2 regions of the Streptomyces sp. NPDC006314 genome follow, and region 1 is predicted to be linked to the other one. Evidence: riboswitches for the same ligand, from Rfam matches in the RefSeq annotation. Region 1 holds a riboswitch; the other holds the start of a gene.
What was found. Region 1 has a riboswitch for guanidine ahead of ABZ079_RS31860 (MBL fold metallo-hydrolase). Riboswitches for the same ligand answer to the same signal wherever they lie in the genome.
Positions count from the first base shown of each region.

Region 2: linked by a shared signal. The riboswitch ahead of ABZ079_RS22865 (multidrug efflux SMR transporter) and the one ahead of ABZ079_RS31860 (MBL fold metallo-hydrolase) in region 1 are both predicted to bind guanidine.

Region 1 covers NZ_JBEXRL010000024.1:66,913-74,698, forward strand. Annotated here, with positions in the region: gene ABZ079_RS31845 (TROVE domain-containing protein) at 133-1,851, shown strand; gene ABZ079_RS31850 (coagulation factor 5/8 type domain-containing protein) at 2,150-3,943, shown strand; gene ABZ079_RS31855 (hypothetical protein) at 3,981-4,289, opposite strand; guanidine-III (ykkC-III) riboswitch at 4,461-4,528, shown strand; gene ABZ079_RS31860 (MBL fold metallo-hydrolase) at 4,539-5,417, shown strand; gene ABZ079_RS31865 (hypothetical protein) at 5,551-5,742, opposite strand; gene ABZ079_RS31870 (MMPL family transporter) at 6,200-7,786, shown strand, end outside.
Region 2 covers NZ_JBEXRL010000012.1:135,116-142,901, reverse strand. Annotated here, with positions in the region: gene bcp (thioredoxin-dependent thiol peroxidase) at 173-640, opposite strand; gene ABZ079_RS22875 (DUF3618 domain-containing protein) at 734-1,063, shown strand; gene ABZ079_RS22870 (co-chaperone GroES) at 1,120-1,479, shown strand; guanidine-III (ykkC-III) riboswitch at 1,577-1,646, shown strand; gene ABZ079_RS22865 (multidrug efflux SMR transporter) at 1,683-2,003, shown strand; gene ABZ079_RS22860 (transglycosylase domain-containing protein) at 2,028-5,069, opposite strand; gene ABZ079_RS22855 (ABC-2 family transporter protein) at 5,885-6,685, shown strand; gene ABZ079_RS22850 (ABC transporter permease) at 6,678-7,499, shown strand; gene ABZ079_RS22845 (ABC transporter ATP-binding protein) at 7,503-7,786, shown strand, end outside.

The DNA of each region.
Region 1 (7,786 bases):
ATGCGCCGTGCCCCGGTTACTTCCTGTCGACGAACTCACACCGGGGCTCTCTTCATCTCGGAAGACGTCACTCACACGTCGCTTTCTCACCTCTTCGTCCGTTCGTCGCGCCCTTCAGGGGGATTTCTCTGCATGACCCGGTTCAACCGCCAGCGAGCCAAGGCCGAAGCCAGGGTCGAGATTCAGGCCGAGGTACCCGGGTTGACCACGGGGGGGGCGACCTCGCCGCTCTCCACGTACGGGCGGTGGGTCCATCCCGCGGGGCGGACACCGGCCGTGCCCTCCGCCGTGTTCGTCAACCACGAGGGTGGCGCCGGGTACGCGCGGCCGCCGAGGGAGGAGCTGTTCCTGCTCGCCGTCAGCAACATGGTCGGGCAGGAGAGCTACTACGAGAGCGCCCGCTCACGAGACGAGCGGTACTCGGGGCTCGTGCGGCGGCTCGCCGTCAGTGACCCGGCGTGGACCCTTGGGCTGCTCCGCTGGTTGCGCACGGAGGCGCACATGCGGACCGTTTCCGTGGTCGGCGCGGCCGAGTTCGTGCGCGCCCGGGTGGAGGCCCAGGCGCCGGGGTTCTCGCGGCAGGCGGTCGACGCGGTGCTGCAACGGGCCGACGAGCCCGGCGAGTTGCTCGGCTACTGGACCCCGCGGTACGGCCGCCGGCTTCCGCAACCCCTCAAGCGCGGTGTCGCCGATGCCGTACGACGGCTCTACACCGGCCGCGCGCTCCTGAAGTACGACACAGGGTCCCGGGGATTCCGCTTCGGTGACGTGCTCCGGCTGACACATCCCGCTCCCGCTGCGGACCGGCCCTGGCAGGGTGAGCTGTTCCGGTACGCCCTGGATCGGCGGTATCGGAGCCACCTTGCCCTGCCGCCCGCCGGTGATCCTCTTCTCAGCGCCCATCACGCCCTCATGGGCGTCCCCGCGGACGAGCGGTACGCCCTGGTCACCTCGGCCGGCGGGGCCGAGCGGCTCTCCGCGGCCGGGATGACGTGGGAATCCGTGGCCGGATGGCTTCAGCGGCCCCTCGACGCCACCGTCTGGGAGGCCCTGATCCCCTCCATGGGCCCCATGGCACTCGTCCGCAACCTGCGCAACTTCGACTTCGCCGGCGTCAGCGACCGCGTCGCAGCCGATGTCGCCCGCCGGATCTCCGACCCGGACGAGGTACGCCGCTCCCGCCAGTTCCCCTTCCGCTACCTCGCCGCCCACCGCAACGCGCCCTCACCGCGCTGGCACGACGCCCTGGAGACGGCTCTCCGGCACTCACTCTCCCACGTGCCCGAACTGCCCGGCCGCACCCTCGTGCTGGTCGACCGGTCCGGGTCCATGTTCGACATGCCCAGCGCCCGTACCCAGCTCAACCGCGCCGACTCCGCCGCCGTTTTCGGCACCGCCCTCGCCCTCCGCGCCGAGCGGGCCGACCTCGTTGAATACGGCACCGGGAGCCAGGTCGTCGATCTCACGCCCGGCGAGTCCGTCCTGCGTGCGGTGGACCGGTTCCACGACCTCGGCGGCACCTACACCGCGGCGGCCGTCCGGCGGCACTACCGGCAGCACGACCGCGTCGTCATCGTCACCGACGAACAAGCTCACCGGTCGTCCGCCGTCGACCCGTTCATCGCCGTTCCCCGGCGCGTCCCCGTCTACACCTGGAATCTCGCCGGCTACTCCTACGGCCACACCGCCACCGGACGCCACCGCCACACCTTCGGCGGCCTCAGCGACGCCGCCTTCCGTCTCATCCCCCTCCTTGAATCCGGTCTGGACGCGGCATGGCCCTGGGACGCCGACGCACGCCTCGTGGGCGGAGGTGACCAGCACGCCCGAGAGGATCTTCGATCTCCGTGACATGGGGGCTCTTCGACGGGAGGGGAGGGGAGGTCGTACGGAGCCGGGAGAGCGCTCTCCCACCGCTGGAGTGTTGGGGCGGCGACGGGAGGGTGTCAAGGGAGACGACCGAAGAATCAGGGAGGTCCTTCGCTCACTTCTCGAAGGCACGAGCAACGATGTGACGGTTATTCAGGCGGAGCATATGGAAATTCGGTCGTAACCCTTGACGCATCGTTCACGCCAATGAAGCATCCAACGGCGAGAGAGCGCTCCCCCACCCCCACTTCGTTCATTTCCTGAACAAGGAGAGCCGCGTATGCCTCCCTCCTCCCCCACCTCCCCTTCCTCACCGTCCCTCGGCCGCCGGGCCGTCATCGCTGCCGCGGCGGCCGCGGTGCCCGTGCTGGCCGGTGTGGCCACGCCCGCCAGGGCGGCCGGCTCATCACGCACGGCCCCCCGCGCCCTGCACGGCGGGGGCGACCTCGGCCCGAACGTGCTTGTGTTCGACCCCTCCACGCCCGGCATCCAGGCCCGACTGGACCGGGTCTTCCAGCAGCAGGAGTCGGCCCAGTTCGGCACCGGTCGCTACGCCCTGCTGTTCAAGCCCGGCACGTACAACGGCCTGAACGCCCAGATCGGCTTCTACACCTCCATCGCGGGCCTCGGGCTGTCTCCAGACGACACGACGATCAACGGTGACGTCACGGTCGACGCGGGCTGGTTCAACGGCAACGCCACGCAGAACTTCTGGCGTTCGGCGGAGAACCTGGCCCTGGCCCCCGCGAACGGCACCAACCGGTGGGCGGTGGCCCAGGCGGCACCCTTCCGTCGTATGCACGTCCGGGGCGGGCTCGATCTCGCCCCGTCGGGGTACGGTTGGGCGAGCGGCGGCTACATCGCGGACAGCCGGATCGACGGTCAGGTCGGGCCCTACTCGCAGCAGCAGTGGTACACCCGCGACAGCGTCATCGGCAGCTGGCTCAACGGCGTGTGGAACATGGTGTTCTCCGGCGTCCAGGGCGCCCCGGCGCAGAGCTTCCCCAACCCGCCGTACACCACGCTCGACACCACTCCCGTCTCCCGTGAGAAGCCGTTCCTGTACGTCAGCGGCAGCGAGTTCCGTGTCTTCCTGCCGGAGAAGCGGACGAACGCCCGCGGGGTGACGTGGGGCAGCGGCACACCGAGGGGCACGTCCCTGCCGCTGTCGCAGTTCTACGTCGCGAAGCCGGGCGTCAGCGCGGCCACCCTCAACCAGGCGCTCGCGCAGGGACTTCACCTGCTGCTGACGCCGGGCATCTACCACGTCGACCAGCCGATCCAGATCAACCGCGCCAACACCGTGGTGCTGGGCCTGGGGTACGCGACGCTCGTGCCCGCCGACGGGAGCACGGTGCTGAAGGTCGCCGACGTCGACGGCGTACGGCTCGCCGGCTTCCTCATAGACGCCGGACCGGTCAACTCCGCAACGCTGCTGGAGGTGGGCCCGGCCGGCGCGGCGAAGGACCACTCCGCCAACCCGACGACGGTGCAGGACGTCTTCGTGCGCATCGGTGGCGCGGGTGCCGGCAAGGCGACCACGAGCATGGTGATCAACAGCCGGCACACCATCATCGACCACACCTGGTTGTGGCGCGCCGACCACGGCACGGGTGTCGGCTGGGACACCAACCGCGCCGACTACGGAGTCGTAATCAACGGCGACGACGTGCTCTGCACCGGCCTGTTCGTGGAGCACTTCAACAAGTACGACGTGCAGTGGTACGGCCAGCGGGGCCGCACGGTCTTCTTCCAGAACGAGAAGGCGTACGACGCCCCGAACCAGGCCGCCGTCCAGAACGGCTCGGTCAAGGGCTACGCGGCCTACAAGGTCGGCGACAACGTCACCACGCACGAGGGCTGGGGCCTGGGCAGCTACTGCTACTACAACGTCGACCCGTCGATCGTGCAGCACCACGGCTTCGCCGCGCCGAACCGCCCGGGCGTGAAGTTCCACGACCTGCTGGTCGTCTCGCTCGGCGGCAACGGCCAGTACGAACACGTGATCAACGAGACGGGTGCGCCGACTTCGGGAACGTCCACGGCTCCGTCCACGGTGGTGTCGTACCCCTGAGACCGGTGTCGCAGGTGCCGCCCAGGGTCCTTCGGCGTCAGACGCGGTGCCCCTGAGCCGCCAGCCACCTGTGCACGCGTTCCTTGTCCGCCGGCGTGATGCGAGTCGGGCCGCCGATCTGCGGTCCCTCGTCGTCGTTGAAGCCGGTGTCGGTGACCCGTGCCGTCACCCACGTGGCCAGATCCTGCGCGGCGTCCCCGGACAGCGAACCGCTCTGCCAGCCCGCCCGGGCCTGACGGGCGGCGCTGGGATCATGGCGTTCCGTCTCATCCAGCCAGACGGGCACCAGCCGGTCGACGACCTGCCGATCGGACTGGGAGGTTTCCTGCCGCTCATGTGCTGTCATGCCGGGCCGGGTTTCCCTAAGGCGACGGGCGACACCTGGGCGGCCTGACCGCCGGCGCGGTCCGCCGGGGGCCGCTGTCGCCCTTGCCACCAGGGATGACCCGCCTCCGCCTGCGGATCCGGAGGGACCGAGGAGCCTCCGGGGAACTCCAGGCAGCGTGGTAGCGTCCCGCCGGAGGCGCGGACGTGCCTGCCCCGGACGAGATGTGCGCCGTACCCGGCCCGCCAAGACGACGCACGTGGAGGCATCGTGGGTACCGGCACGCAGCCGATCGACTTCACCGGCACCGCTCCCCTCGCGCGCCCTCTGGACGTCAGGTGGATCCACGGCTCGCCGTCGGCGAAGCACAACACCGACCCGGACATCCAGGTCCACGCCTACGACGAGCACACCTTCATCCTGCGGCAGAACATGGCCGTCCACTACGAGGCGCCCTTTCTGTTCCTGCTGTGCGGCAACCAGCGGGCCGTACTGATCGACACCGGCGCCACCGGGTCGCCCGGGTTCTTCCCCCTGCGCCGGGTCGTCGACGGACTCCTCGCGGACTGGCTCGCCCGGCATCCCCGGGAGGGCTACGAACTGCTCGTGCTGCACACCCACGGACACGGCGACCACATCGCGGGCGACGGCCAGTTCGCGGGCCGCCCCGGCACCACGGTGGTGGGGGCCGACCTCGCCACCGCGTGGCCGTACTTCGGGTTCGACACGGACCCGGACGCCGTCGCCACCGTCGACCTCGGCGGACGAGTGCTGGAGTGCCTGGCCACGCCGGGCCACCATGAGGCGGCCGTGACCTACTACGACCCGGCCACCGGCTTCCTGCTCACCGGCGACAGCGTCTATCCCGGCCGGCTCTACATCCAGGACCTCGCCGCCTTCACCCGCAGCATCGAGCGCCTGATCGAGTTCGCCGACCGCCGGCCGGTCACCCATGTGCTGGGCTGCCACATCGAGATGACCACCGAGCCGGGCGTGGACTACCCGGTCCGCACCACCTACCAGCCTGACGAGCCCCCGCTCCAGCTGACCCCCGCCCACCTGCGCCGGATCCGGGACGCCCTCACCGAACTCGACGACGACCTCACCAGGCACGCCTGCTCCGACTTCGTGCTCTGCCCGCACACCTGAGCGGTCCGTCAGCCATCGGGGTGTGTGCTCTTCGCGGGTGGTGCACTCGGCGCCGACGGCGTGCCGGTCGACAGGGAGATCAGAGCCAGCAGGAGAGCCGACAGCACAAGCGACGCGGGACCTCTGTGACCGATCACCTCTCAAGGATCTGCATGCCGGAGTCATCGCGCTCTCGACAGCCGATGTCTCGGGTTCGCAGACTCAGCGTGATCGCGGCGCCGACACCGCCGAGGCCGAGGGCCAGTGCGGCCTCGCCCCAGCCGCCCGTCGGCGGCGAGGCGGCCCGGCCGATGGCGGCGATGGCGGCGATGGCCAAGGCGACCACGGCGATGCAGACGAGGATCGGACGTTTTCCCCAGCTCGGTCAGAGGCCGGGGCACCGGTCGGCGGCGGGCCCGCCGCAGAGCGTGGACCACCCATGCCGATCCTTCTGCGGGGACCATGATCCTGCATCTGGGCGCCGGTCGTCCCGCGGCCGTTCCGGCTGCCCCGTCGTCAGAGCACGGCGTCGCACATCGGCCACGGACCCCGGAGGTCAGACGGTGGCCTGCGCACGGACCGGCCACCCACGACCCGACGACGCTGATCCGCCTCGACCAGAACCTCCGCCCCGCGGCCACGGCCTGACCGGCCTCCAGCGGATACCGGCAGTCGGACGTATAGGTGATCACCCGATTGTGGAGGTTCGTCCCGTCCTGCGTTGCCCCCGATGCCGCGCGCCGTTGACCGGTAATCCGGTGGCCCGGAGGACGGCCGCATGAAGTGTGGCGACAGGAGATCAGGTGATCACAGCCGTGCCCGTGGCGCTCGGCCGGGCCGCCGTCCGGCACCGGCGGATCGTGATCGTACTGACCCTGCTGTTCGCCGCCGCCTCTGCGGTGGTGGGCCACGGCGTGGCCGGGCATCTGGTCACCGGCGGGTGGGCACCCGCGGGAGCGCCGTCCCTGCGGGCCGACGCCCTGCTGACCGAACGCTTCCACGGCGGGGCACCCGATCTGGCGCTGCTGGCTCGGACCTCGTCCGGGTCGGTCGACGCCCGCGCCGCCCGGGAGGACGGCCGGCGTCTGGTCGCACGCGTGCTCGCGGACCCGAAGGTGACCGGCGCCGCGTCCTATTGGACCGGCCCCGTGACCGGCCGGGACGCCAGTGCCCAGGTGACCGGCCCGCCGGACGCGGCGCTGCGCTCGAGGGACGGACGGGCGGCGCTGGTCCTGGTGCGGCTGGTGTCGGACACGCACCACACCACGGTGAACCGGCTGGTGCCCGCGGTCACCGGTGGGCACGGGACGCTCCGGGTGACGGTCTCGGGTGCCGCCCTGGTGGTCAGAGATCTCCAGGCACAGAGCCGGCACGACCTGCGCCGGGCGGAGTTGATCGCCCTGCCGGCCACACTGCTGCTGTTGCTGTGGGTGTTCGGCGGTTTCGGGGCGGCGTGTCTTCCCCTGGCGGTGGGACTGGTCGCGGTCGTCGGGACGCTGGCGGTGCTGCGGGTGTTGTCCGGGTTCACCGAGGTGTCGCTGTACGCGCTGAACATGACGACCGCGGTGGGACTGGCGCTGGCGGTCGACTACAGCCTCTTCCTGGTGGCCCGGTACCGGGAGGAACGCATCGGCGGTGCCGCCCACGGGGCCGCCGTGGAGCGGACGATGGTCACCGCGGGCCGTACGGTGCTGGTGTCCGCGAGCATCGTCGCCCTGTCACTGACCGGGCTGCTCGTCTTCCCGCTGCCGTTCCTGAGGTCCCTGGCGTACGCGGGGATCCCCGTGGTGGCCCTGGCCACCGCTGTGGCCCTGGTCCTGGTCCCGGCGGGCCTCTCCTGTTTCGGCGGTCGCCTCGGGACCCGGGACCGGTTCGCCCGGTGGCGCGGTACGGCCCGCACCGGAAGCGGATCCGGCGGCCGGTGGCAGCGCCTGGCCCTGGCGGTGACACGCCATCGGGTCATGGTCGCAGTACTGGCGGCCCTCGTACTGGCCGTGTGTGCGCTGCCGTTCCGGCACGTCACCTTGGCCCTCAGCGACGAGCGTGTGCTCCCCGGTGACGCCCCCGTGGTCCGGGCGATGCGTGACGTACGCTCGGCGTTCCCGGAGTTCGGCAGTACCGAGCTGGACGTCATCCTGCCCGGTTGGACGCCGGACCGGAACGCCTCCCGTACGGCGGCACTGGACGCCTACGCCCGGCGTCTGTCGGCGCTGCCGGACGCCTCGTCCGTGCGCACCGCGACCGGGGTCTACGCGCACGGCGAACGGTTGCCCCAGCCCTGCCCGGCGGCGGCCGACTGCCAGGTGCTCGCCGGGCGCCATGCGTCTCCGGCCGGTACCTGGCTCGCGGTGCGCGGACCGGCCGAACCCTTCGGCCCGGCCAGTGTTCGG
Region 2 (7,786 bases), on a different contig from region 1:
GGCGCTCGTCGACCTCCTCTGCACCATGTACTGATGAGCGCGGGGCAGTTCGGGCACAGCGATCGCCCCCTTGAGCCATCGAGCCCCCGCACGGAATTCCGGAACGGGGAACGGCCCGCATCGGGGTCGTCCCGGTGCGGGCCGCCAGGCGGCGGAGAGTCCCCTCGGGGACTCAGATGCCCAGATCCTTGATGATCTTGGCCACATGGCCGGTGGCCTTGACGTTGTAGAGGGCGCGTTCGACCTTGCCGTCCTCGTCCACGATCACCGTCGAGCGGATGACGCCGACGACCGTCTTGCCGTAGAGCTTCTTCTCACCGAAGGCGCCGTACGCCTCCAGGACCTTCTTGTCGGGGTCGGCGAGCAGGGTGACCTTCAGGGACTCCTTCTCGCGGAACTTCGCGAGCTTCTCCGGCTTGTCCGGGGAGATGCCGATGACCTCGTAGCCGGCGCCGGCCAGCAGGGAGAGGCTGTCCGTGAAGTCGCAGGCCTGCTTGGTGCAGCCTGGAGTGAGGGCGGCGGGGTAGAAGTAGACGATGACCTTGCGGCCCTTGTGGTCCGACAGGGAGACCTCGTTGCCGTCGGCGTCGGGGAGGGTGAAGGCGGGGGCCATATCCCCCGGCTGGAGTCGCTCGCTCATCGGGCCAGCGTAACCGGGGGGCCTTGCGGTGCGGTGCGGCCATGAGCTGACAGACTGTCCGGAACAGCATCAGGAGACTTCGGAGGCCGTACGGTGGCGGACACGTCGGACACCAGAACCCCGGCGCAGATCGAGGCGGACATCAGGCGCCGCCGTGAAGTGCTGGCCGAGACGCTCGACGAGATCGGGGTGCGGGTGCACCCCAAGACGATCGTCGGGGACACGAAGGCCAAGGTGGTCGCGAACATCGATCACACCGTGGGGCGAGCGTATGTGCAGGTCAATCGAGCCGTGACCGAGGTGCGGGCGCGGTTCGTGGACGAGGAGGGCGCGCCCCGGCTGGAGCGGGTCGTTCCGGTCGCGCTGGTCGTCGTGGGGGTCGTGGGGCTGCTCGCCCTGGGGTCCCGGCGGCGCAAGGACTGAGCCGGGCGGCGACCCGGGCACGTACAGGCGGGACGAAGGCAGGTAGGTTCAAGGGTGTGAGCGCCAACAGAAACGAGAACAGCACCTCCCATCACGACAAGCTGCCCATCCGGATGCTGCACGACCGCGTTCTGGTCAAGCAGGAGACCGGTGAGGGTGAGCGGCGGTCGGGTGGGGGCATCCTGATTCCCGCCACCGCGGCGGTCGGGCGGCGGCTGGCGTGGGCCGAGGTCGTCGCGGTCGGCCAGAACGTCCGGACCGTGGAGCCGGGCGATCGCGTCCTGTTCGACCCGGAGGACCGGGCCGAGGTCGAGGTGCGGGGCGTGGCGTACGTGCTCATGCGTGAGCGTGATCTGCACGCGGTCGCCGCGGACCGTTTCGAGGGGTCGCAGGACTCCACGGGGCTGTATCTCTGATTTCTGTCCGAGGGCCTCTCGTTCCCCGGCCTCTCTCCGATCCACCTCTGATTCGATGCCGAAGAGGGCCGGTGACCACCGTCACCGGTCCTCTTCGGCGTTCTTTTGCTATGTTCGAAAGCCCGACGAGACGCGCCGTACCGGGTCGAAGGCAAAGACGACGCACCGAGAAGAGTCGCCGTTCCGTCCCGGAGGTGCCTGTCATGGCCTGGGTTCTGCTCGTCGTCGCCGGTCTGCTGGAAGTCGGCTGGTCGATCGGGATGAAGTACAGCGAGGGTTTCACCCGGCTGGTCCCGAGTCTGTTCACCGGTGCCGGCATCGTCGCGAGCATGGTGCTGCTGTCCTCCGCCGCGAAGTCTCTGCCCATCGGTACCGCCTACGGCGTCTGGGTGGGCATCGGGGCGGCCGGTGCGGCGGTGCTCGGCATGGTCGCGCTGGGTGAGCCGGTCACCGCCGCCCGGGTGTTCTTCGTGTGTCTGCTGCTGGTCGCCGTGGTGGGGCTGAAGGCGACCAGCGGTCACTGACGTCTCACTGCCGTCTGCTGCCGGCTACTGCGGGCCGCCGGTGCCTTCGACGGTGCCGGTACTGGTGCCGCCGTCGTCGGTGCCTCCGCCTGGCGTGCCGCCACCGGTCGTCGTGCCCCCGCCGGTCGTGCCGCCCTCGGTGGTATCGCCTCCGGTGTCCGTGTCTCCGCCGGTCGTGGTTCCGCCGTCGGTCGTCGGGCCGCCGTCGGTGGTGGTACCGCCGTCGGTGGTGGTCCCACCGTCGGAGGTGGTTCCGCCGTCGGTCGTCGGGCCGCCGTCGGTCGTGGTACCGCCGTCCGTCGTGGTACCGCCGGCGGTGGGGGTGGCGGTCGCCCCGCCGTCGTCCTGACCGCCGGAGGTGGTGCCGCCGTTGTCCTGACCGCCCGTGCCGGGCTGGGCCGTGCCGGTGGAGGGGGGCTCCTGGATCCGGTCGGCGCCCTGCTGGAGCTGGAGGTCGAAGGCGGCGGCCGGCTTGCCCTCCAGCGCCGCGCGCGTGTACTGGGCCCAGATCTGGGTGGGCGGGCCACCGCCGTTCATGCGGGGCTGGCCGAGGGTGTAGTACAGCGGCTTCTGTGCCGCGGTGACCGGGTCCTGGCCCATGACGGCGACCACCGTGGCCAGGTCGGGGGTGTAGCCCGCGAACCAGGCGGCCTTGTCGCTCTCGGCGGTACCGGTCTTGCCGGCCGCCGGGCGCCCCGCGGCCTGCGCGGCCGTGGCGGTGCCGTTGTCGACGACGCTCCGCAGCACGGAGGTGGTGGTGTCGGCGGCCTCACGGCTGACGGCCTGCTTGACCGGCTCGTGGGGGAGCTTGATTCCCTCCGTGCCGCCCTTGGTGATCTTCTCGATCATCGTGTAGGTGCCGTGCCTGCCGTGGTTGGCGAGCGTCGCGTACGCCTCGGTCATGTCGAGGACGCTGGCGTTGGCGGTGCCGAGCGCGATCGACGGGGACGGGTAGAGGTCCCGGGTGCCGGAGGGGATGCCCAGGTCGACCGCGGTCTGCTTGACCTTGGAGGGACCGACGTCGACGGCCATCTGCGCGTAGACGGAGTTCACCGACAGGTCGGTGGCCTTGCGGACGGTGATCGGCCCGTACGACTTCTGGTCCTCGTTCTCCGGGGCGTAGGCGCCGCCGGTCCAGCCCTGGACGGGCCGCTGGTTGGTGCCGTCGTAGACGGTGTTCGGCGTGATGGTCCGGCCGTCCTGGGTGGCCGAGCCGTTCTGCACCGCGGAGGTGAACACGAACGGCTTGAACGTGGAGCCGACCTGGTAGTCACCGCGGGTCGCGCCGTTGGTGTACTGCTTCACGTAGTCGATGCCGCCGTACATCGCGACGACCTCGCCGGTCTTGGGGTCGATGGAGGCGCCGCCGGCCCGGACGTAGTTGTCGGCCTTGCGGTTCTTCTTGTCCAGCTTGGAGATCAGCTGGTCGTTCACCGCCTTGACGAAGGCGTCCTGCTTGTCCTTCTGGATGGTGGTGGTGATGCGGTAGCCGCCGGCTTCGAGCTGGTCGGAGTCGAGGATGTGGTTCGCGACCAGGTAGTGCTTGACGGCGTCCACGAGGTAACCGCGCTGGCCGGACATGCCGGTGGAGAGCGTCTGCTCCTTTGGCATCGGGAACTTCATGCCGGCGCGCCTGGACTCGCTGAGCCAGCCCTTCTTCACCATGCCGTCCAGGACGTAGTTCCAGCGGGCGACGGCCACGGCCTTGTTCTCGGGGTGGGCGACGACGTCGTACTCGCTGGGCGCGTTGACGAGCGCGGCGAGGTAGGCGGCGCGGGCCGGGTCGAGGTCCTGGGCGTCCCTGCTGTAGTAGGCCTGGGCAGCGGCCTGGATGCCGTAGGCGTTGCGGCCGAAGTAGCTGGTGTTGAGGTAGCCCTCAAAGATCTCGTCCTTGGACTTCTGGCGGTCCAGCTTGATCGAGATGAAGAACTCCCTGGCCTTGCGGGTGACCGTCTGTTCCTGGGCGAGGTAATAGTTCTTCACGTACTGCTGGGTGATCGTGGAGCCGGACTGCTTGCCCTTGCCGGTAACCGTGTTCCAGGCGGCGCGTAGCATGGCCTTCGGGTCGACGGCGGATTCGGTGTAGAAGTCGCGGTCTTCGGCGGCCAGGATGGCGTGCTGAGCGTCCTTGGAGACATCGGCGAGGCTGACGTTCTCCCGGTTGATCTGGCTGTCGCGGGTGTCGCGGGCGAGCTGGGAGCCGTCGGCGTAGAGGTAGACGTTGCTCTGCTTGGTCGCGAGGGCGTTGGCCGGCGGGATCTTGACCATCGAGTAGCCGATGAAGAACAGGCCGATGATCAGGAGTATCCCGATCACGAAGGTGCCGAGCACCATGCGCCAGGTGGGGATGATCCGCCGCCAGCCGGTGCGCTTGGGCCGCTTGGCCTTCTTGCCCTTCCCTCCTCCTCCGGGGTTCGAGCCGTCCGAGGCGGAGGCGAGTGCGGTGGTGTCCTGCCGGGTGGCCGGCTCGGAGCTCCGCTGGGCCGCCTTGGCCCCGGACCCGGTACGGCCGCTCGCGCCGACCGCGCCTACGGCCCCGGCAGAGGCGGCCTGAGCAGCGGCGGAACCAACACCGGCCGCCCCGCCGGCAGCAGTGGCTCCTGCGGCGCCCGCCACACGGGCAGCACCGGCGGCTCCGGCGGCCTTCGCGGCACGGTTCGGGCCGCCCGGCCGGGGAACGGTCGTCCGGGGCTTGCGGCCGGTGGTGCCCGACCCCGCCGCCGGGGAGGCCGCGGCCGCCTCGCCGGGACCGCCCGGCTCGCCCGCGCGCGGCGCGCTGACGCGCCGGAGGACCTGCGTGCTCTCGGGCGCGCCCGTCTCACCGGCGCCCTGGGCCGGCCCGCCCGCCTTGCCCGGCTGGGCCTGACGACCGGGCGCGCCGGGCCGCGCGGACGCCTGGCTGTCCCCGCCTCCCCGCGGCGGCGTGACGCGCCGAAGCACCTGGGTGCTCTCGGCCGACTGAGGCTTCTCGGAGTCGACCGACGCCCCCGGGACCTGCGGTTTGTCCGCGCCGGGACGCTTGGCGGCACCGTCGGCGCCCTGGGCGCCCGTGGCCCCGCCGGACACCGAGGCTCCACGAGAAGCCGAAGCACCATCGGAGCCCGCGCCGGACGCCGGACGCCCGCCGGCCACGGAAGCCCTACCGGAAGCCGAAGCACCTCGGGAAGCCGCACCTCCGCCGGCCGTCGAAGACCCGCCGGCCTTGGAACCCCTACCGGAAGCCGAAGCCCTGCCCGAAGCACCACCGGGGACCGCGCCCGTACCCGAGACCTTGCCCGAAGCCCCGCCGGGAGCCGTGCCCCCGCCCGAGGTCTTGCCCGGAGCCGTCGCCCCGTCGGAAGCCGCGCCCCCGTCCCGGGCCGGCCCGGAGGCCATCGTTCCGTTGCGGTCCGTGCGGGCGTCGCGGGCTGCCTGGCGTGCTCGGGCGATGGCAGTCGTCCGGTCCCGGGCCGGGCGGCCATCCGGTCGGGTGGCCCGGGTGTCACCCCCGCGGGCGTCCGCGCCGTCGGCGCTCTGGGCCCCTGCCCGCGGCTCGGCCCCCTCGGCTCTCCTCGCCCCCTCGCCCCTCTCGGCGGCCGTCTCCTCGCGGCGCCCAGGGTTCCCGGGCCCTTCAGCCGGCAGCGGCTTTTCCGGCGCCACGCCCTCGTTCGGCTGCTGCGGCTGCGGCTCGTCGCTCATGTCGTGCACGGACTCCTGATTCGCGTCGTACGTTCCCGTACGCCTCGTACGCCTTCTGCGCCCCCTGATTGAAGACTCTCGCACCTGGCGTTCCGTTCCCGGATTCCGGCACGCTTCCGGCACGGAAAACACGTGGCCGGCCGCCGGACCTCCGGACTAGGCTCCTGCGCTTCGGTGTCGAGCGTCCGAGGAGGTCGACTGGCGTGGGCGCGGGACGGTTGTACGCGGCCGTCGCGGTAGGGGGCTTCAGACGGTACGCGACGTATCGGGCCGCCACTGCGGCAGGGGTGTTCACGAACACGGTCTTCGGGCTGATCCTCGTCTACACGTATCGCGCGCTGTGGGACGAGAAGCCGCACCTGGGCGGGTGGGACCAGGCGCAGGTCGTGACCTATGTGTGGCTGGGGCAGGCGTTTTTGTCGACACTCGCGATCGGCGGTGGGGGCGTCGAGGGCGAGTTGATGGAACGCATCCGTACGGGGGACGTGGCGATCGACCTGTACCGGCCCGCCGACCTGCAGTTGTGGTGGCTGGCGGCGGACCTGGGGCGGGCGTTCTTCCAGCTGCTGGGGCGGGGACTGGTGCCGTTCGTGTTCGGCGCCCTGTGCTTTCCGGTGTACCTGCCCACCGACGTCGGTACCTGGGCCGCCTTCTTCGTCGCCGTGCTGCTGGCGATGCTCGTCGGGTTCGGGATCCGGTTCCTGCTGGCGCTCAGCGCGTTCTGGTTGCTGGACGGTACGGGCGTGACGCAGATCTCGTGGCTCGCCGGGTACTTCTGCTCGGGCATGCTGCTGCCCCTGAACGTCTTCCCGGGGGCGCTCGGCGAGGTCGTGCGGGCCCTGCCGTGGTCCTCGCTGCTCCAGGCGCCGGCGGAGATCCTGCTGGGGCACGCCGATCCGCTCGGTACGTATCTCTTCCAGGCGATGTGGGCGGTCGTGCTGCTGGGCGCCGGGCGGCTGCTGCAGTCGGCGGCGACGCGGCGGGTGGTGGTCCAGGGTGGGTGAGCCCGGCCGGCTGGCGGAGGGCGTGCGCGCGTACCGGATGATCGCCGGGATGTGGATCCGGTCCACGATGGCCTACCGCGCCTCGTTCGTGATGACCACGTTCGGGAACTTCGCGGCGACCTTCTTCGACTTCGTCGCGATCATCCTGATGTTCTCCCGGGTGGACGCCCTCGGCGGCTGGTCGCTGCCCGAGGTGGCCTTCCTGTACGGCCTGTCCGGTACCGCGTTCGGGCTGGCGGACCTGGTGATCGGGTCGATGGAGCGGCTGGGGCGCCGGGTGCGGGACGGGACGCTGGACACGCTGCTGGTGCGTCCGGCGCCGGTGCTGGCGCAGGTGGCGGCCGACCGGTTCGCGCTCCGGCGGCTGGGCCGGGTGACGCAGGGCGCGCTGGTGCTCGGCTGGGCGGTGGCCCGGCTCGACGTCGACTGGACGCCGCTGAAACTGCTGCTGATGCCGGTGATGGTGGTGAGCGGCTGCGGGATCTTCTGCGCGGTCTTCGTGGCGGGGGCGGCCTTCCAGTTCCTGGCGCAGGACGCCTCGGAGGTGCAGAACGCCTTCACCTACGGCGGTACGACGCTGCTGCAGTATCCGCCGTCGGTGTTCGCGGAGGAACTGGTGCGCGGGGTGACGTTCGTGCTGCCGCTGGCCTTCGTCAGCTGGCTGCCCGCGACCTATGTGCTGGAGCGGCCGTATCCGCTGGGGCTGCCGCAGTGGGTGGCGTTCGCGCCCCCGTTGGTGGCGGTGGGGTGCTGTGCGCTGGCGGGGCTGGCCTGGCGGGCGGGACTTCGTTCGTATCGGAGCACAGGGAGCTAGCAGGTGACGGACGGTGAACTCATCGGGTCCGGCAGCGACTTCATCGCGCTGGAGAACGTCGAGAAGGTCTTCGAGGTACGCAGGAAGACCGGGTTCCTCAAGCGGGAGCGGCGCGAGGTCCGGGCGGTGGACTCGCTCTCGTTCACCGTGGCGCGTGGGGAGATGGTCGGCTACATCGGGCCGAACGGTGCCGGGAAGTCGACGACGATCAAGATGCTCACCGGCATCCTGACGCCGAGTGCCGGCCGGTTGCGGGTGGCGGGGATCGATCCCTCGCGGGAGCGGAG